Regions from separate parts of the Streptomyces sp. NPDC059477 genome, predicted to be linked through region 3. Evidence: riboswitches for the same ligand, from Rfam matches in the RefSeq annotation. Region 3 holds a riboswitch; each other region holds the start of a gene.
What was found. Region 3 has a riboswitch for thiamine pyrophosphate ahead of ACFXAZ_RS29055 (thiamine ABC transporter substrate binding subunit). Riboswitches for the same ligand answer to the same signal wherever they lie in the genome.
Positions count from the first base shown of each region.

Region 1 (6,826 bases), on a different contig from region 3:
GTCACGGCCGAGGCGAGCATCACGCCCGCGCAGCCCAGCTCCATCGCGAGGGCCGCGTCCGAGGCCGTACCGGCGCCCGCGTCCAGGATCACCGGCACGCGCGCGTGCGCGACGATCAGCTCGAAGTTGTGCGGGTTGCGGATGCCGAGGCCGGAGCCGATCGGCGAGCCCAGCGGCATGATCGCCGCGCAGCCCGCGTCCTGGAGCTTGCGCGCCAGTACCGGGTCGTCGTTGGTGTACGGCAGCACCGTGAAGCCGTCGTCCACCAGGGTCTCGGCGGCCTCCAGCAGCTCGATCGGGTCCGGCAGCAGGGTGCGCTCGTCGGCGATGACCTCCAGCTTGATCAGATCCGTGCCGAGCGCCTCACGCGCGAGGCGGGCGGTGAGCACGGCCTCGCCCGCCGTGAAGCAGCCGGCCGTGTTGGGCAGCACCCGGATGCCGAGCTTCTCCAGCACCGACAGCACCGAGCCGTGCACACCCGGGTCGATCCGCCGCATCGCGACGGTCGTCAGCTCCGTACCGGACGCCACCAGCGCGCGTTCCAACACATCGAGGCTGGGCGCCCCGCCCGTGCCCATGATCAGCCGGGAGGTGAAGGACGTACCAGCGAGGACGAACGGGTCGTCGGCCATGGGTCAGCCTCCTTGGACGGCGGTGAGGACTTCCACGCGGTCGCCCTCGGACAGGGTGGTCCGGGGCCACTGCCCGCGCGGGACGACGGTTTCGTTGAGAGCGGCGGCGACCCCCGAGGGTGCCGGGGTGAGGGCGCGCACCAGCGCGTCCAGCGCCGTGCCATGAGCCACCTCGCGGGGCTCGCCGTTGACGGAGATCGTGACAGACAGGCTCATACGGGCTGCTCCGTGAGTGCGCCGGCGGTGAACCGCCGGGGGGTGAACGGACGGGCTTCCTCGGGGAGTTCCCCGGTCACCAGGGCGTGCGCCAGCGCGTCGCCGGTGACCGGGGTGAGCAGCACGCCGTTGCGGTAGTGCCCGGTCGCCAGCAGCAGGCCGGGCAGGCCGGTCGGGCCGAGCAGCGGCGCGTTGTCGGGGGAGCCGGGCCGCAGTCCCGCGCGGGTCTCGGTCAGCGGCAGCTCCGTGATGCCGGGGATCAGCTCATGGGCGTCGCGCAGCAGCTCGTACACGCCGCCCGCGGTCACCGTCGTGTCCCAGCCCAGTTCCTCGCTGGTCGCGCCGACGACGAGTTCGCCGTTCTCGCGCGGCACCAGGTAGACGTGGCTGCCGCGCACCACCGCGCGGACGGTCCGGCTCAGGAAGGGCGCGTACCGCGGGGGCACGGTCAGCCGCAGCACCTGCCCCTTCACCGGCCGCACGGGAGGCCGTACGGCGTCCGGGACGCCCGCCAGCCGCCCGCTGAGGCTCCCGGCGGCCAGCACCACCTGCCCGGCGGCCCGCTCGGTCCCGTCGCGCGTGACCAGGCCCGTGACGCGGTCCCGGGCCACTGCCAGCCGTTCGGCCCAGGTGCGGTGGAAGACCACCCCGGAGCGCTCGCAGGCCGTCACAAGGGCCGCCGCGAGCCGCCTCGGGTCGATCTGATGGTCCCCGTCGACCCGCAGCCCGCCGCGCACCCCGGGGGCCAGCATCGGCTCAAGGCGGCGGCAGTCCCGCCCGGACAGCCACTCCGAGTCCAGGCCGGACCGCTGTTGCAGGGCGTGCAGTTCCCGCAGATGCGCGCGGTCGTCGGTGTCCAGGGCGACGGCCAGCGTGCCGCAGCGGCGGTAGCCGAGGTCCTGGCCGGTGAGATCGGTCAGCTCGGCCGCGAACTCCGGATAGCGGCGGGCCGAGGCCAGATTGAGGCCGAGCAGGGTCTGCTCGCCATGGTGCAGCTCGGTGACGGCGGCGAGCATCCCGGCCGCCACCTGGACGGCCCCGCCGCCGGGCGCGGGGTCGACCACGGCCACGGCGAGCCCGCGCTGTGCGGCCCGCCAGGCCGTGACCAGCCCGATGACACCGCCCCCGACGACGAGAACGTCGGCATGGCCCGGAGGTGTGCGCGTGGCAGATGAGTGGGTGACAGCTGTGTGCGTGACGGACGACACGGGCGTTCAGCCCCTCCCTTCGCCGGCATGACCCGGATCAGGTTCGTACGGTCGGAGGCCGCCAGCCTCCCTCTCAGCCCGGTGCGTCCGGGCTCCCGCGAGTGCTTTACGTTGGGCAGCCTAGCCCTTGGATCCACGCCTCTGTAAGGGAGCCCGCCCCGATGCCCCGGTCGCTGGACGGTCTGGTCCTCGCCCCCGTCACCGATCAGGCCCCAGGTCAGGTGGGTACCCGGACCCGGTTCACGTACCACGAGAAGGACGGCGAGATCTGGGCCGCGTACACGGGCGGCGATGTCGTCCGCGGGTTTCTGACCGGCACGCGCGCGGGCGACCGGCTGGACTTCCGGTACGTCCAGCTCAAGGCCGACGGGACGACGTCCGGCGGGCACTGCGTGTCGGTGGTGACCCTGCTGCCGGACGGGCGGGTGCGCCTGCTGGAGACGTGGGAGTGGGAGTCGCAGCCGGGGAGCGGGACGAGCGTGGTCGAGGAAGTGCCGCACGCGGGGTAGGTGAACGGTGTGGGGCAGATGGAGGGCGTGGGGAGAGTGAAGGGTGTGCGGGACGTCACGCGGGCGGACCGGCTGACTGACGCATTGTCAGGTGCGTAAGGTGATCGGGTGAGCGTGGACAGAGAGCAGACGGCGGCGCCGGGGCCGCGGCACGTGGTCGTGGTGGGCGCCGGGATGGCCGGGGTGCAGACCGCGGTGGCCCTGCGCGAGCAGGGATTCACCGGCACCGTGACGCTGATCGGCGCGGAACCCCACCAGCCCTACGACCGTCCCCCGCTGTCCAAGGCCGTGCTCCTCGGCAAGGCCGAGGACTCCGCCTTCGAGGTCGACTTCGAGTCCCTCGGCATCGAGCTGCACCTCGGCCGCGAGGCCACCGGCGTCCGCCCCGCCGAGCACGAACTGGACACCGAGGCCGGGCCCGTCCCGTACGACGTCCTGGTGCTGGCCACCGGCGCCGAACCGATCCGGCTGCCCGGCGCGGAGGGCGTGCCCGGGGTGCATCTGCTGCGCACCCTGGACGACGCCGCCCGGCTGCGGCCGGTGCTCGCCCGCCAGCACGACATCGTGGTGGTCGGCGCGGGCTGGATCGGCGCCGAGTTCGCCACCGCCGCGCGCGAGGCGGGCTGCGCGGTCACCGTCGTGGAGGCCGCCGACCGGCCGCTCGCCGGGGCGCTGCCCGCCGAGGTGGCCGCGCCGATGACCGGCTGGTACGCCGACAGCGGCGCCGTCCTGCGCACGCACGCGCGCGTGGAGCGCGTCGAGCCCGGCGCGGTCCTCCTGGACGACGGCACGCGCGTACCCGCCGGGGCGGTCGTCGTCGGCATCGGCGCCCGCCCCGCCACGGCCTGGCTGACCGGCTCCGGGATCGCCCGGGGCGCCCAGGGCGAGGTCGTCGCCGACGACCGGCTGCGCGCGTCCGCGCCCGACGTCTACGCGGTCGGCGACTGCGCTTCCTTCCCGTCCGCGCGCTACGGCGAGCGGCTGCTGATCCACCACTGGGACAACGCCCTCCAGGGGCCGCGCATGGTCGCCGCGAACATCGTCGACGGCGAGCGGTCCGACGCCGTCTACGACCCGGTGCCGTACTTCTGGTCCGAGCAGTTCGGCCGCTTCGTGCAGTACGCCGGGCATCACGCCGCCGCCGACAGCACCGTGTGGCGCGGCGACCCGGCGGGCCCGGCGTGGTCCGTCTGCTGGCTGCGCGAGGGCCGGCTGGTCGCCCTGCTGGCGGTGGGCCGCCCGAGGGATCTGGCCCAGGGACGGCGGCTGATCGAGGCGGGGACGGTGATGGACCCACAACTGCTGCCCGACCCGACGCAGCCGCTGAAATCGGCGACGCTGGCGGGCTGAGGCGGGCTGAGGCGGGTCAGTTCAGGCCGGAATGGGTTGAATTGGGTTGAAATGGGTGGCGCGCGCCGGTCCGTGTGTCGCGCGAGGGACGCCCGTCGGTGGCCTGACGGTGGCGTCCGGGCGACGCCGGAGCGACCTTTGGGCCGACGGGCGGACGCGCCTCGGCTACCGGCTGTCAGTCCCAGATGGCAGTCTTGGTGACGTGACCGAGATTGACGCAAAGATCGATGCTCTCGTCCCTGGCTGGCTGACCCTCCCCGACATCGCCGAACAGTTCGGCGTCGAGGTGACCCGCGTGCGGCAGCTGGTCAAGGACGGCCAGCTGATCGCCGTACGCCGTGGTGAGAACCGCGCGCTGCACGTCCCCGCCGCTTTCCTCGACGGGGACAAGGTGGTCAAGGGCCTGTCCGGCACCTTGACACTGCTGCGGGACGACGGCTTCACGGTCGAAGAGATGCTGGAGTGGCTGTTCACCCCCGACCCGACCCTGCCCGGCACCCCCGCCCAGGCACTGAGCGAGAATCGTGGTACGGAGGTGAAGCGGCGCGCCCAGGCGCTCGCCGTCTGATCCGGACGAGCACGCCGAGCTGACCATATGTCCGGCGTACGGGCCGCGGTCCCGTGCGGCCACGGCCGCGCGGGCGCACGGACCGTGCAGGTCACGGTCCGTGACCGCCGATGCGGCCCACAGTGGCCGCCGGCCGACGGCCCGTACGCCACGAGTACGAACGGCGCCCGCCCGGTGCGGGCGCCGCCCATCGACTTCCCGGGGGACCCTTCATGGCCGACAGCGCACACGAGCGGCTCGCCGACGCCCGGCTGTATCTGTGCACGGACGCGCGCAAGCGGCAGGGCGATCTGCCGGAGTTCCTGGACGCCGCGCTGGCCGGCGGCGTCGACATCGTGCAGTTGCGTGACAAGGGCATGGAGGCCGCGGAGGAGCTGGAGCACCTCGCGGTGTTCGCCGAGGCCTGCGCGCGGCACGGCAGACTGCTCGCCGTCAACGACCGCGCGGACGTCGCCCACGCCGCCGGGGCGGACGTCCTGCACCTGGGACAGGGCGACCTCCCGGTGCCCGCCGCGCGCGCGATCCTCGGCGCCGATGTCCTGATAGGCCGCTCCACCCACGCCGGACCCGAAGCCGCGGCGGCGGCCGTCCAGGACGGCGTGGACTATTTCTGCACCGGCCCCTGCTGGCCCACCCCCACCAAACCGGGGCGCCATGCCCCCGGCCTCGACCTGGTGCGCGCCACGGCCGAGCTGGGCACGGACCGTCCGTGGTTCGCCATCGGCGGCATCGACCTGGGCAATCTGGACGAGGTGCTGGCGGCGGGCGCCCGCCGGGCCGTGGTGGTCCGGGCGATCACCCAGGCGGACGACCCGGGAGCGGCGGCGGCGGAGTTCGCCCGGCGGCTGCGGCAGGTCTGACGCGGGCCCGACGGTGGTCCGATGAAGCGACCTGGCGGAGTCTGACGTGGACCTGGCTGAGCCATCGGGTGAAAATTAGCCAAAGGGGGCGCCACTTTCGGTCAGGGCGGGTCCGTAGTGTGTCCAAGGGCTGGACAGCAGCCCGGCAAATCGGGCAAATATCCAGACTCCGGTTGGGTGCCCGGCGGGCCGCCACTAATCTGCGGGTATGGCCCTCGGAACCGCGTCCACCAGGACTGACCGCGCACGCACCGTGCGTGACATGCTCGCCGCCGGCAAGAAGACGTACTCGTTCGAGTTCTACGCGCCGAAGACCGCCAAGGGCGAGCGAAGCCTGTGGAACGCGCTGCGCAGGGTCGAGGCGGTCGCCCCCGACTTCGTCTCCGTGACCTACGGCGCCGGTGGCTCCACCCGGGCCAGCACGGTCAGGGAGACCCAGCAGATCGTCGCCGACACCACGCTCACCCCGGTCGCCCATCTCACCGCCGTCGACCACTCCCTCACCGAGCTGCGCAATGTCATCGGCCAGTTCGCCGACGCCGGCATCCGCAACATGCTCGCGCTGCGCGGCGACCCGCCCGGCGACCCGATGGGCGACTGGATCGCCCACCCGCAGGGCGTCACCTACGCCGCCGAGCTGGTCCAGCTGATCAAGGAATCCGGGGACTTCTGCGTCGGCGTCGCCGCCTTCCCGGAGATGCACCCGCGCTCCCTCGACTGGGACAGCGACGTCGCCCACTTCGTCGACAAGTGCCGCGCGGGCGCGGACTACGCCATCACGCAGATGTTCTTCCAGCCCGAGTCCTACCTCCGGCTGCGCGACCGGGTCACGGCCGCGGGCTGCGCGACGCCGGTGATCCCCGAGGTCATGCCGGTCACCAGCGTCCGGCAACTCGAACGTCTTCCGCAGCTCAGCAATGCTCACCTTCCGTCCACCTTCAAAGACCGGATCCTCACAGCGAAAGACGATCCGGCGGCTGTACGCTCCATTGGCATCGAGTTCGCCACGGAGTTCTGCGCGCGACTGCTGGACGAAGGCGTCCCAGGACTGCACTTCATCACGCTCAACAACTCCACGGCGACGCTGGAAATCTACGAGAACCTGGGCCTGCACCATCCTCCGCGGGTCTAGACCGGTCGCACTCGCGTACGACACACTGCGTAGCGGCCACAGGGAGAGGGGCGTACATGGGCTGGACGGTCCTCTACATCGCGTTCGGCATCGTCGCGTTGTGGCTGCTCGGTGAGGTGCTGTTGCAGTACAAGGCCCGGTTGCGCTGGCGGCTGCTGGCGTTCGGCGGCTTTCTCGGTGTGGTCGTCGGCGTGCTGATCCCCTCGGTCGTGGTGATCGGGCTGGGCGCCGCCGCGTTCGCGGTCGGACAGACCTACGTCACGCTGTCGTTCCGCCGCGGCTTCTCGGCCGGCTGGGCGGTCAACGGCCGCGGCCCGAACGGCAGCAAACGCCGCCGCGGTGAACCCGAGC
Region 1 covers NZ_JBHYUG010000077.1:6,225-13,050, reverse strand. Annotated here, with positions in the region: gene ACFXAZ_RS29570 (thiazole synthase) at 1-632, opposite strand, end outside; gene thiS (sulfur carrier protein ThiS) at 636-848, opposite strand; gene thiO (glycine oxidase ThiO) at 845-2,056, opposite strand; TPP riboswitch at 2,054-2,165, opposite strand; gene ACFXAZ_RS29555 (hypothetical protein) at 2,218-2,565, shown strand; gene ACFXAZ_RS29550 (NAD(P)/FAD-dependent oxidoreductase) at 2,740-3,915, shown strand; gene ACFXAZ_RS29545 (Rv2175c family DNA-binding protein) at 4,118-4,483, shown strand; gene thiE (thiamine phosphate synthase) at 4,696-5,343, shown strand; gene metF (methylenetetrahydrofolate reductase [NAD(P)H]) at 5,552-6,475, shown strand; gene ACFXAZ_RS29530 (hypothetical protein) at 6,532-6,826, shown strand, end outside.
Region 1: another riboswitch for thiamine pyrophosphate. It lies ahead of thiO (glycine oxidase ThiO); the one in region 3 lies ahead of ACFXAZ_RS29055 (thiamine ABC transporter substrate binding subunit).

Region 2 (6,826 bases), on a different contig from region 3:
GCAGTAACGGTTCCCTGCGGAGGCCCCTGGGACCCGGGGTCCGGAGGCCCCTGGGCCCCGGATCCCAGGGGCCTCCAGACACCGGCGTCCTTCCTGCGCGGGCTTCCCTCTCCCCGGCCGGGTCCCTCAGCGCTTCCGCCGTCGCCCCCGTCCGCTGCGGCCGAGGGCGGCCGGAGTGCGTACACCCGCGGGTGCCGAACCCTCTCCGGACGGTCCCGGTGTTGCCGCCGACCCCATGGGTCCCGCGGGCACCGCCTGTCCCACCGGCTGCCGTCCCGTCGCCGGGCGGTCGGCCGAGACGACGAGGGCCGCGAGGGCGGTGGTCACCGGCACCGAGGCGACCAGCCCGATCGAACCGACCAGCGTCCGCACGATCTCCGCCGCCACCAGTTCACTGTTCGCGACCGTCCCCACGCTGCTCTGCGCGATCGAGAAGAGCAGCAGCAGGGGGAGCGCGGCGCCCGCGTAGGCGAGGACGAGGGTGTTGACCACCGAGGCGATGTGGTCGCGCCCGATGCGGATACCGGCCCGGTACAGCCCCTTCCAGCCCATCGTGGGATTGGCCTCGTGCAGCTCCCAGACCGCCGAGGTCTGGGTGACCGTCACATCGTCGAGCACGCCGAGCGACCCGATGATCACCCCGGCCAGCAGCAGACCGCTCATGTCGATCGACGGATACAGGCCGTGGATCAGGCCGGTGTTGTCGTCCGTGTTCCCGGTGAGCGCGGCCCAGCCGATGAACAGCGAGCCGAGGACACCGATCAGCAGCAGCGAGATCAGCGTGCCGAGCACCGCCACCGAGGTTCTCGCCGACAGCCCATGGCACAGATACAACGCGATCAGCATGATCGCACTCGCCCCGACCACGGCCACGACCAGCGGGTTCGAGCCCTGAAGGATGGCGGGCAGGATGAAGAAGTTGAGGATCAGGAAACTCATCGCCAGCGCCACCAGCGCCATCAGACCGCGCAGCCGTCCGACGACCACCACGGCGAGCGCGAAGATCCCGGCGAGCAGCGCCATCGGGACCTGCCGGTTGACGTCCGCCACCGAGTACTGGAGATCAGCGGGGGCGGAGGGCTCGTACGCGACGATGACCTTCTGGTCCTGCTCCAGCTGACGGGTCTGATCGGGCTGCACGATCTCCGTGAACGTACGGCCCTTGTCCGTGCCGGTGTCGACCCGGATCGTCGCCCGCTTGCAGGTGCCGTTCGCCTGCTGCACGGCAGAGGAGCCCTCGGCGGTGGAGGTGTCGCCGGTCGGTGTGCCGCCGGAGGCGTTCACCGAGGCGCAGTCCACCTGCTCGACCTGGGTGACCGTGGCCTCCTGGGTCTGCCGGTCGAACCCGACACCGGTCCGCTCGTGCGCCGGCGCGCCACCGGGCCACAGCACGGCCAGCCCGACCAGCACGGCCACGCCGAACGGTACGAGGATGGCCGCGATGATCTTCCGCAGATGGACGGAGACGGGGGCGGCGGGGCCGTGACTGTGGCTGTGACCGTGCCCGCCCCCGTGCCCTCCTCCACCGGGTCCGTGCCCGTGCCCGTGTTCGTCGCCCGGCCCGTCGCCGTGTCCCTGGCCCGGCGGTCCGTGGCCGGCGTCGGGACGATTGCCCGGCTCGTTTCCCTGAGGGCCGGGGCCGACCCCGTAGTCCCGGCCGTACTCACCACCGGGTCCATGGCCGTGTCCGTGGCCGTGACCACCCTGGCTGTGCCCCGTCCCTTGCCCGGCCCCCGTGTTCGGACCGTACGAGCCGTGCATCGGTCCCGACCCGATGCCCTGCCCCGGAAGCGCACCGGGATCCTGCACGTGAGGAGAACCACCCGAGCCACGCCCTTGCCGGCTGGACAGAGCCTGCCCCCCGGGACGAGGCACCTGCCCGCCAGACATCCCCCCCGGCCGCTCGCCAGCCGCACTCCCCGGCCCAGAACGCGCCCCGAGGCGACGCACGGAACCGGTCTCATAGTCCGGCCCCGCGTGGGGGTCGGCCCCGGTACCGGAGCCGGGACCGGCAGCAGAGCCGACGCCGGGACCAGAGCCGACGCCGGGACCAGAGCCGACGCCGGGACCAGAGCCGGCGCCGGAAGGGCCGCCCGGTCCGCGGGGCGGGTCGGGCGGGGCGAAAGGGGGATCCTGCGGTGTGGTCACCGACCGATCATCGCAAGAACGGCAGGGGCCCTCTGTTCACCGCGCCCGAATTGACGCTAGCGTGGAGGCACCTTTGTACACGCGGGAGCTCGGAGCACCGGGCTGAGAGGGCGCTGACCTTCGTCTTCGCGATGTTTCACGTGGAACATCAGCCACCACAGGTGATGGATCCGATGGAACGTCGGCGGACGGAAATCGCTGCGTCGACCGCCGAACCTGTTACCGGGTAATGCCGGCGTAGGGAGTAGGTCTCATGACCATCAAGGACACACGCACGCCTGCCTCCCCGCAGACCTCCAGCGACGCGGAGAAATCCACACACGGGAACCCCGGCACCAACGGGGTCTCCGGCGAAGGGGAGACCGGGAAGTCCATCGGCTGGCACAAGGCGTACGTCGAGGGCTCGCGCCCCGATCTGCGCGTGCCGGTCCGCCAGGTGCACCTCACCAACGGGCAGTCGGTCACCGTGTACGACACATCGGGCCCGTACACCGATCCGCTCGCCGAGACCGACGTCCGCAGGGGGCTCGCTCCGCTGCGGGAGAACTGGATCATCGCGCGCGGAGACACCGAGGAGTACGCGGGCCGTCCCGTCCGTCCCGAGGACGACGGCCTCAAGCACACCTCGCCGCGTGGTGGGCTGCGCAACCTCGACGCGGTCTTCCCCGGCCGCCCCCGCCAGCCACGTCGCAGCCGCGACTCAGGCGCGGTCACCCAGCTCGCCTATGCCCGCCGGGGCGAGATCACACCCGAGATGGAGTTCGTGGCGATCCGGGAGAACGTCTCGCCCGAGGTCGTACGCGAGGAGATCGCGGCGGGACGGGCCGTGCTGCCCGCCAACATCAACCACCCGGAGATCGAGCCGATGATCATCGGTAAACGGTTCCTGGTGAAGGTCAACGCCAACATCGGCAACTCCGCGGTCACCTCCTCCATCGAGGAGGAGGTCGAGAAGATGACCTGGGCGACCCGCTGGGGCGCCGACACGGTCATGGACCTTTCCACCGGCCGCAACATCCACACCACCCGTGAATGGGTGCTGCGCAACTCCCCCGTCCCCATCGGCACGGTCCCCCTCTACCAGGCCCTGGAGAAGGTCGACGGCCGGGCCGAGGAACTGACCTGGGAGATCTACAAGGACACCGTCATCGAGCAGGCCGAGCAGGGCGTGGACTACATGACCGTCCACGCGGGCGTGCGGCTGCCGTACGTGCCGCTCACCGCCAACCGCAAGACCGGCATCGTCTCGCGCGGCGGCTCGATCATGGCGGCCTGGTGCCTGGCCCACCACAAAGAATCGTTCCTGTACGAGAACTTCGAGGAACTCTGCGAGATCCTCGCCGCCTACGACATCACCTACTCGCTGGGTGACGGTCTACGGCCGGGCTCGATCGCGGACGCCAACGACGAAGCGCAGTTCGCGGAGTTGGGCACGCTCGGGGAACTCAACCGGATCGCGAAGCGTTTTGATGTACAGACGATGATCGAAGGCCCGGGACACGTCCCGATGCACAAGATCAAGGAGAACATCGACCTTCAGCAGGAGATCTGTGATGAAGCTCCGTTCTATACGCTCGGCCCGCTGACGACGGACGTCGCGCCGGCGTACGACCACATCACCTCCGGTATCGGTGCCGCGATGATCGCCTGGTGGGGCACGGCCATGCTCTGCTATGTCACGCCCAAGGAACACCTGGGCCTGCCCAACCGTGACGACGTCAAGACCGGCGTCATCACCTACAAGATCGCCGCCCACGCAGCCGACCTCGCCAAGGGGCACCCCGGAGCACAGGACTGGGACGACGCGCTGTCCGACGCCCGCTTCGAATTCCGCTGGGAGGACCAGTTCAATCTGGCCCTCGACCCGGACACGGCCCGTGAGTTCCACGACGAGACCCTGCCGGCAGAACCCGCCAAGACGGCCCACTTCTGCTCCATGTGCGGCCCGAAGTTCTGCAGCATGAAGATCTCACAGGACATCCGCCGCGAACACGGCGGCACCAAAGCGGAGATCGAGGAGGGCATGGCCCAGAAGTCCCAGGAATTCGCGGCGGCCGGCAACCGGGTGTACCTGCCCCTCGCCGACTGACCTTCCGTGACACGGTGCCCACGGACCGGTGACCGTGGGCACCTCGGACGGCTACCCGTCGTCCGGTTCCCCGCGGAAGCGGCGGGAGAGTTGTGGGAGAGATACGGGCGAGGGGGCGTCAGGGCTTCGGGGCGTCGGCAGACTGGGGGAATGACATCGAGTTCGCTGAGCAAGGGTGCCAACCTTCCGGTCGACTCCGCCGAGGTGCGGGTCGAGCTGTGCTGGTCCGGGGGGCCCGGTGTGCCGGATGTGGACGCGTCCGCGCTGCTGCTCACCGCGGCGGGGAGGGTGCGGGACGACGTCGACTTCGTCTTCTACAACCAGCCGCAGCACGCCTCCGGCGCCGTGACCCACCTCGGGAAGCGGCAGGCGGAGCCGGGCATGACGGACACGGTCGGGGTACGCCTCGGCGAGCTGGAGCCGGGGGTCGAGCGGGTCGTGCTGTGCGCCTCGGCCGACGGCGGGACCTTCGGGCAGGTGCCGGGGCTGACCCTGCGGCTGCTGGACGCCGGGACGTCGGCGGAGCTGGCCCGGTTCGAGATGGCGGCGACGACCGAGACCGCGTTCATCGGCGGTGAGCTGTACCGGCGGCAGGGGCGATGGAAGTTCCGTGCGGTGGGGCAGGGGTACGACTCCGGTCTCGCCGGGCTGGCGACGGACTTCGGGATCAGAGTCGATGAGGAGGAGCAGTCGGCCGCCGCGGACGTGCCGGCGGCGCCTGTGAATCCGCCTTCGGCGGCTCCGGTGAGCGCGCCTCCGGCAACCCCGGTGGTCCCGCCTCCGGCGACTCCCGCGACGTCGCCTCCCCCGGCGGCGCCGGTCACGCCGAGTCCGGGTGGGCCCCGCCTCACCAAGGGTGAGGAGAAGCTGCCCGTGGACATGCGCAAGCGGCTGTCCCTGCGCAAGGAGCAGGTGGCGGTCAGTCTGCGCAAGCATGGCGCCGAGGGGGTCGTCGCACGGGTGATCCTCGTGCTCGATGCCTCCGGGTCGATGTCGTACCTGTACTCGCGCGGGGTGGTCGCCGATGTGGTCGAGCGGATGGCGGCCGTGGCGGCGCAGTTGGACGACGACGGGGAGATGCAGGCATGGACGTTCGCGTCGAACGCCGCGCGGCTGCCCGATCTGCGGCTGGGGGAGCTGCCCGAGTGGCTGCGACTGCATGTGCGGGTCGGTCAGTTGAGCCTCTTCGGGCGCAAGAAGCCGCAGCGAGGGCTTCAGCCGGGGCAGGTGGACATGCGCGCCATAGGCATCCAGAACGAGGAACAGAAGGTGATCGCCCAGATAAGAAGCTATGTCAGGGAGAATCCGGCCGCGGCACCCACGCTGGTGCTGTTCTTCTCCGACGGGGGTGTCTATCGCAACGCGCAGATCGAGAAAGAGCTGAGGGAGGCGGTGGAGGAGCCGGTCTTCTGGCAGTTCGTGGGGCTGGGGAAGTCGAACTACGGGGTGCTGGAGCGGTTCGACACCCTGACCGGCCGCCGGGTCGACAATGTCGGGTTCTTCGCTGTGGACGACATCAGCACGGTGGCCGACGCGGAGCTGTACGACCGGCTGCTGTCGGAGTTCCCGAGCTGGATCACGGCAGCGGGGCGCGCCGGGATCATGTGAGCCCCGGGGCGGGGTTCCCGAAGGCCGGAGGGGTGGGTACCTGTGAGCCGGGGGTCGGGTTCCCCGTGAGGCAGGGGGGTGGGTTCCCGTCGGCCGGAGGTTGGGCATGGGCCACTCACGCAGACGCCCCCGGCACGGACCCGTAGGGACCGTCACCGGTCGGGTGTCCCGCCTCTTCGGCAGGCATACCCGGCTCGGTTCCGGTCCTTCGGCGTCCGTGCGGGAGCGCTTGTGGACACAGAAGGCGGACTACTCCGGCTTGTGGTCCGGCCCCCCGAAGTCCGGGCTGGTGTAGTCCGGGCTGCTGAAACTCGGGCGTGAGCCCGAGGACCCGTCGCCGGGGCTGGTGAAGCCGGGGCGGTCGTAGCCCAGGTGCGGCATGCGGCCGGTCGGCGCGGACGGCGTCGTACCGTACAGGGCGGCCGGGCCGGGGCCGGCGAGCGCGTCGCGCAGGAACGGCATGACGCCGCGCTCCAGGAGCGCTTCGCGCCAGGCTTCCCTGGCCAGTGCCACCTCCCCGTTCGGTTCGCCGTAGGCGCCGCTCTCCCGGGACGGCCGGTTGCGCAGTGCGGTGATCAGCAGTCCGACGGCGGCGACCAGGATCGCCACGGCGGTGATGGCACCGAACACCCAGCCCGTGGTGAGCAGGGTCTCGCCGAACGTCAGATCGGGCGCGACCATCCTCAGGAGGTAGCCGACCAGCAGAAATATCGCCGCGGCCGTGCCGGCGAGGACGGGAGCCAGGACCGCGACGACGGCGACGGCACCCGCGCCGGCCGGTTCGGCGACCTCTCCCATGGTGGCGGCGAGCCCCACCGAGCCCGGACCCGACTCGGTGGAGCCGGAGCCGCGGACGGACGACGGGGTGGGCGCCGGGTGGCGCAGTTCCTCACGGACCTTCACATAGTGCTGGTACTCGGTTGCCGCGGCGGCCGTGATCAGAGACGTGGCGTTGAGTGCCATGGTGCGCAGTTGTTCCGG
Region 2 covers NZ_JBHYUG010000018.1:70,130-76,955, forward strand. Annotated here, with positions in the region: gene ACFXAZ_RS12550 (YibE/F family protein) at 127-1,761, opposite strand; TPP riboswitch at 2,220-2,409, shown strand; gene thiC (phosphomethylpyrimidine synthase ThiC) at 2,402-4,237, shown strand; gene ACFXAZ_RS12560 (VWA domain-containing protein) at 4,388-5,845, shown strand; gene ACFXAZ_RS12565 (hypothetical protein) at 6,095-6,826, opposite strand, start outside.
Region 2: another riboswitch for thiamine pyrophosphate. It lies ahead of thiC (phosphomethylpyrimidine synthase ThiC); the one in region 3 lies ahead of ACFXAZ_RS29055 (thiamine ABC transporter substrate binding subunit).

Region 3 (6,826 bases):
CCAAGGGCAAGGGCGAGGACGCCAAGGTGTCCATCCGCTCGGTCCGCCGCAAGGCCAAGGACGCCATCGACAAGCTGATCAAGGACGGCGACGTCGGCGAGGACGAGGGCCGCCGCGCGGAGAAGGAACTCGACGACACCACCGCCAAGTACGTCGCCCAGGTGGACGAGCTTCTCAAGCACAAGGAAGCGGAGCTGCTCGAAGTCTGATGAACGACTCTTCCTGGGGGGTGCCGCCCGGGGCCGGGCAGACCGGGTACTGGGGGCCCACCGAGCACGGACCTGTCCAAGGGGCTGCCCCGGCGGGTCCCGCGTACGATGCGCAGCAGGCGCAGCACACTCGCCCCATGCCCATCGTGCCCGACCTGCCCGCCTATGGCGGGGACCAGGACCATCAGGACCGGGGGACCGCTCGGCCGGGCGGCCCCCTGCTCCATGACCAGGCGTTCTCCGACCAGGCGCTGTCCCATCGAGCGCTGTCCCATCAGGCATTTCCCGACCAGGCGTTCCCCGACCAGACGTTTGCTGACCACACGTTCCCTGACCGGACGTTCCGCGACGAGACCCCGTCGGCGCAGCCCCGTGCGGAGGTGCCGCAGAATCCGGAGCCCATGCCCGACGCCCCGCAGCCGGCACCCGCACCGCAGAAGAAGAACGCGGGCCGGGACCTGGGTGCGGCCATAGGCGTCGGGGTCGGGCTCGGCGCGGTCATCGTCGCCTCGCTGTTCTTCGTCAAGGCCGCGTTCATCGGGGTGATAGCGGTCGCCGTGGTCGTCGGGCTGTGGGAGCTGACCCGGCGCCTGGACGAGCGCAAGGGCATCAAGGCGCCGCTGGTGCCGCTCGCGGTCGGCGGCGCGGCGATGGTCGTCGCCGGATACGCGCGGGGCGCCGAGGGCGCCTGGGTCGCCATGGCGCTCACCGCCCTCGCGGTGCTGGTCTGGCGGATGACCGAACCGCCGGAGGGCTATCTCAAGGACGTCACGGCGGGCGTCTTCGCCGCCTTCTACGTGCCGTTCCTGGCCACCTTCGTCGCCATGATGCTGACCGCCGACGACGGCCCGCAGCGCGTCCTGACGTTCCTGCTGCTCACCGTCGTCAGCGACACCGGGGCGTACGCGATCGGCTGGCGGTTCGGCAAGCACAAGCTCGCGCCGCGGATCAGTCCCGGCAAGACCCGCGAGGGCCTGCTGGGCGCGGTCGCCTTCGCGATGGCGGCCGGCGCGCTGTGCATGGAGTTCCTGATCGACGGCGGCACCTGGTGGCAGGGTCTGCTGCTGGGGCTCGCGGTCGCCGCCACGGCCACGCTGGGCGACCTCGGCGAGTCCATGATCAAGCGGGACCTCGGCATCAAGGACATGGGCACGCTCCTGCCGGGCCACGGCGGGATCATGGACCGGCTGGACTCGCTGCTGCCGACGGCGCCGGTGGTGTGGCTGCTGATGGTGGTGTTCGTCGGCTCCGGCTGACCCCCGCCCCGCCCGCGCACTGAGTGAACGTTTGCTCCCACTGCTCGCCACCACCCCTTCCGTACCTATGATCACGGCGTGCGACGCCGGGGTCGAAGGAACGGAAGGGGTGGAGTCGTATGTGGGCACGGCGGCGGGCCGTGAAGCAGGAGCGGCTGGAGCGGGAGGCGGCGAAGGCCGTCGAGACGCTCGGGGCGGGCGTCCGCTCGACCCTGGCCTCGGCGGACGAGGGGCATCAGGCACTGCTGGAGCTGCGCGAGGGGCTGGCCCGGGAACTGGCCGACCTGGAGGCGATGCTCGGCCGTCGCGACGGGCTCCCGGTCGACATGGTCCGCTCCCGGCTCTCCTCGGCCGCCGATGTCTTCGCCCGGCTCGACGACCTCTCCGCGCGGTACACGGCGGTACGGACGCAGGTCGTCGCCGTGGACCAGAGAGACACGACCGTGCTCCTGCCGCTGCTCGAAGAGCTGGTCGAGTACGTCGAGGGCATGGCCGGGACCGGCGAGGCGGCGATCGGTGCCGTCGAGGGCGTGGAGCAGCTGCGCCGGCGGCTGGAGCAGGTACGCGCCGACCTGATCCCGGTGCGTGAACGCGTCCATGCCGGTCTCCGCGCCGCGGGCGGGGAACTGGAGGCGAGCCGGGGCGCCCCCGGCTGGTACGGCCGCGAGGCCGCGCTCGCCGCCCTCGGTGACCGGCTGGCGGCGCTGGACGAGGGCCGGGTGCGGCCGACCGCCGAGCACCGGACGACGGACCTGTACCGGGAATTCGAGCGCGAGCTGGCCGAGCTGCGCGACGAGATCGCCCAAGGGCGGCCCTGACCTGCGAAGACGTCTGCCCGGTGGAGTTATCCACAGGGCCGGCGGAGGGGGTCCGTGAGTCTGCGACACTGGTACGGCCATGCCTAATCCCGGAGAACTCACCTTTGTCGCGCCGCGCGGAGCCAAGAAGCCGCCGCGGCATCTCGCCGATCTCTCGCCCGCCGAGCGCAAGGAGGCGGTGGCCGGAATCGGGGAGAAGCCGTTCCGTGCCAAGCAGCTCTCGCAGCACTACTTCGCGCGGTACGCGCACGACCCCGCCGAGTGGACGGACATCCCGGCCGGCGCCCGGGAGCGGCTGCGGGACGCGCTGCTGCCGGAGCTGATGACCGTCGTGCGTCATCTGTCGACGGACCAGGGGACGACCCGCAAGACGCTGTGGCGGCTGTTCGACGGGACGCTCGTGGAGTCGGTGCTGATGCGGTACCCGGACCGGGTGACCATGTGCATCAGCTCGCAGGCCGGGTGCGGGATGAACTGCCCGTTCTGCGCGACCGGGCAGGCGGGGCTCGACCGGAACCTGTCCACCGCCGAGATCGTGCACCAGATCGTGGACGGCATGCGGGCGCTCAGGGACGGGGAGGTGCCCGGAGGGCCCGCCCGGCTGTCCAACATCGTCTTCATGGGGATGGGCGAGCCGCTCGCCAACTACAAGCGGGTCGTCGGGGCCATCCGCGCGCTGACCGATCCGGCGCCCGACGGGGTGGGGCTCTCGCAGCGCGGGATCACCGTGTCGACGGTCGGGCTGGTGCCCGCCATCCACCGGTTCTCCGACGAGGGCTTCAAGTGCCGGCTCGCCATCTCGCTGCACGCGCCCGATGACGAGCTGCGGGACACGCTGGTGCCGGTGAACACGCGGTGGAAGGTGCGGGAGGTGCTGGACGCCGGGTTCGCCTACGCGGAGCGGTCCGGGCGGCGGCTGTCCATCGAGTACGCGCTGATCCGGGACATCAACGACCAGGCGTGGCGTGGCGACCGGCTCGGGCGGCTGCTCAAGGGGCGGCCCGTGCATGTGAACCTGATCCCGCTGAATCCGACACCGGGCTCCAAGTGGACCGCGTCCCGGCCCGAGGACGAGAAGGCGTTCGTGGAGGCCATCGCCGCCCATGGGGTGCCGGTGACCGTCCGGGACACCCGTGGTCAGGAGATCGACGGGGCGTGCGGTCAGCTCGCGGCCACCGAGCGGTAGTCTGACGCCGTACACCCGTACATAAGTTCATACTCGTACATATCTTCATACACATCTTCATATCCGGCAGGGGAGCGCCACAGCGCTGAGAGTGCGGCAGCCGATGCATATCGGTGGGCCGCAGACCCTCTGAACCTCGCCCAGGTCATTCTGGGTAGGGAGATCGGTCGTCACTCATGCTGTTGCGCCCTGCCCGGGAGCCGTGGAAGGTCCCGGGCAGGGCCGCGTCTCTTCCTGGTCACCCAGGAGGACATTCAGTGGGCAACACCAAGCAGATAACCGCCGTGCTCGTCGGGTTCGGGCTGATCACGCTGTCCGCGTGCGGCTCGTCGTCCGACAGCGGAAGCGACGGCGGGGACTCCAGGACGGTCACACTCGTCAGCCACAACTCATGGGCCGTGTCCAAGGAAGTCCTCGCCGACTTCGAGCAGCGGTCCGGGTACACGGTCAAGGTCCTGGAGGACGGCGACGCCGGCACGGCCGTCAACAAGGCGATCCTCACCAAGGACAACCCGCAGGGCGATGTCTTCTTCGGCGTCGACAACACCCTGCTCTCCCGGGCCCTGGACAACGGGCTGTTCCAGTCGTACGAGGCCAAGGGCGCCGACACCGTCCAGGCCGCCTACCGGGCCGACGAGGCCGAGCACCGGGTCACGCCTATCGACAGCGGGGACATCTGCGTCAACTACGACAAGGCGTACTTCAGCGAGAAGAAGCTGGCGCCGCCGAAGACGTTCGAGGATCTGATCAAGCCCGCCTACAAGGACCTGCTGGTCACCGAGAACGCCTCCACCTCCTCGCCCGGCCTCGGCTTTCTGCTCGGCACGGCCGCCGCCTACGGGGACGACGGCTGGCAGGACTACTGGAAGAAGCTGAGCGACAACGGCGTCAAGGTCGTCGACAGCTGGGAGCAGGCGTACAACGAGGAGTTCTCCGGCTCGGCCGGGGGCAAGGAGGCCAAGGGGGACCGGCCGCTGGTCGTGTCGTACGCCTCCTCGCCGCCCGTGGAGGTCGTCTACGCCGATCCGCAGCCCGCGGACGCGCCCACCGGGGTCGCCGACGGGACCTGCTTCCGGCAGGTCGAGTACGCGGGGCTGCTGAGCAACGCCGGGAATCCGGAGGGCGGCAAGGCGCTGCTGGACTTCATGCTCAGCAAGGAGTTCCAGCAGGACATGCCGCTGAACATGTTCGTCTACCCGGTGGTCGAGGGCGCCCAGGTGCCCGAGGTGTTCGCCCGGTACGGGCCCCAGGTCAAGGACCCGCAGACCCTGGACCCGGCGAAGATCGCCGACCACCGTGACGAGTGGGTCAAGTCGTGGACCTCGCTCGTACTGAAGTAACCCCCCGGAGCCGCAACCGCAGCCAGAGCCGGAGCAGGGGTCTGGTGCGGGGCGGGCTGCTGGTGGTGCCCGTCGCGTTCTTCGGCGTCTTCTTCGCCTACCCCGTCGCCGCGATCCTCCTGCGGGGGCTCAAGGCCGACGGGGTCTGGCGGGTGGGGCGGCTGTGGGAGGTGCTGGGGCAGCCGGACATCCGGCATGTGCTGTGGTTCACCACCTGGCAGGCGCTGGCCTCGACCGCGCTGACCCTGCTGATCGCGCTGCCCGGCGCGTATGTCTTCGCGCGCTTCGACTTCCCCGGCAAGCAGGCGCTGCGGGCGGTGGTGACCGTGCCGTTCGTGCTGCCGACCGTCGTGGTCGGCACGGCGTTCCTGGCGCTGCTCGGGCGCGGCGGGCTGCTGGACGAGTGGTGGGGCGTACGGCTGGACACCACCGTGTGGGCGATCCTGCTCGCGCATCTCTTCTTCAACTACGCGGTCGTCGTACGGACCGTGGGCGGGTTGTGGGGGCAACTGGACCCCCGGCAGGAGGAGGCCGCGCGGATGCTCGGCGCCTCGCCGTTCGCCGCGTGGCGGCGGGTCACCCTTCCGGCGCTCGGGCCCGCCGTGGCCGCCGCCGCGCTGATGGTCTTCCTGTTCACCTTCACCTCCTTCGGGGTGGTGCAGATCCTCGGCGGGCCGACCTTCGCCACCCTGGAGGTGGAGATCTACCGGCAGACCTCGGAGATCTTCGACCTGTCCACGGCGGCCGTCCTGACGGTCGTCCAGTTCCTCGCCGTGGGCGCGATCCTCGCCGTGCACGCGTGGACCGTACGGCGGCGGGAGAGCGCGCTGCGGCTGGTGGACGCGTCCCTGACGGCCCGGCGCCCGCGCGGGGCGGGGCAGTGGGCGCTGCTGGCCGGTGTCCTGCTCTCCATCGCCGTCCTGCTGGTGCTGCCGCTGGGCGTGCTGGTGCGGCGGTCGCTGGAAGGGGCCGGGTTCTCCTACTACCGGGCGCTGACCTCGTCCGAGTCCCAGGTGTTCCTCGTCCCGCCGATCGAGGCGATCGGGAACTCGCTGACGTACGCGCTCGTCGCCACCGCCATCGCCCTGCTGGTCGGCTCCCTCGCGGCGGCGGCGCTGGCGCGGCGGGACGCGGGGCGCCTCGTACGGGGGTTCGACGCGCTGTTGATGCTGCCGCTCGGGGTGTCCGCGGTGACCGTGGGCTTCGGGTTCCTGATCGCGCTGGACGAGCCGCCGCTGGATCTGCGCGCGACCTGGATCCTGGTGCCGCTCGCCCAGGCACTGGTGGGGGTCCCCTTCGTCGTACGGACCATGCTGCCGGTGCTGCGGGCGGTGGACGGGCGGCTCCGGGAGGCGGCGGCGGTGCTCGGGGCGTCGCCGTGGCGGGTGTGGCGGGAGGTCGATCTGCCGCTGGTGCGGCGGGCGGCGCTGGTCGCGGCGGGGTTCGCGTTCGCGGTGTCGCTGGGGGAGTTCGGGGCGACGGTGTTCATCGCGCGGCCGGACGATCCGACGCTGCCGGTGGCGGTCGCCAAGCTGATCGGGCGGCCCGGGGAGCTGAACTACGGCCAGGCGATGGCCCTTTCGACGATTCTGATGGTGGTGTGCGCGGTGTCGCTGCTGGTGCTGGAGCGGCTGCGCACGGACCGGACCGGGGAGTTCTAGCGATGCTGCTGTCCCTTGAGGACGCGACGGTACGGCTCGGGGGCCGGGCCGTGCTCGATACGGTCGGCCTCGCCGTCGAGGAGCACGAGACCGTGTGTGTGCTCGGGCCGAGCGGGAGCGGGAAGTCGACGCTGCTGCGCGCGGTCGCCGGGTTGCAGGCGCTGGACGGCGGCCGGGTGCTGCTGGACGGGCGGGACCAGGCGCGGGTGCCCGCGCACCGGCGGGAGATCGGGCTGATGTTCCAGGACCATCAGCTGTTCCCGCAGCGGGACGTGGGCGGCAATGTGGCGTTCGGGCCCCGGATGCGGGGGGCGTCGCGGGACGAACAGCGGGCCCGGGTGGCGGAGCTGCTGGAC
Region 3 covers NZ_JBHYUG010000074.1:2,469-9,294, forward strand. Annotated here, with positions in the region: gene frr (ribosome recycling factor) at 1-209, shown strand, start outside; gene ACFXAZ_RS29040 (phosphatidate cytidylyltransferase) at 209-1,465, shown strand; gene ACFXAZ_RS29045 (hypothetical protein) at 1,585-2,283, shown strand; gene rlmN (23S rRNA (adenine(2503)-C(2))-methyltransferase RlmN) at 2,363-3,469, shown strand; TPP riboswitch at 3,528-3,648, shown strand; gene ACFXAZ_RS29055 (thiamine ABC transporter substrate binding subunit) at 3,727-4,809, shown strand; gene ACFXAZ_RS29060 (ABC transporter permease) at 4,869-6,470, shown strand; gene ACFXAZ_RS29065 (ABC transporter ATP-binding protein) at 6,473-6,826, shown strand, end outside.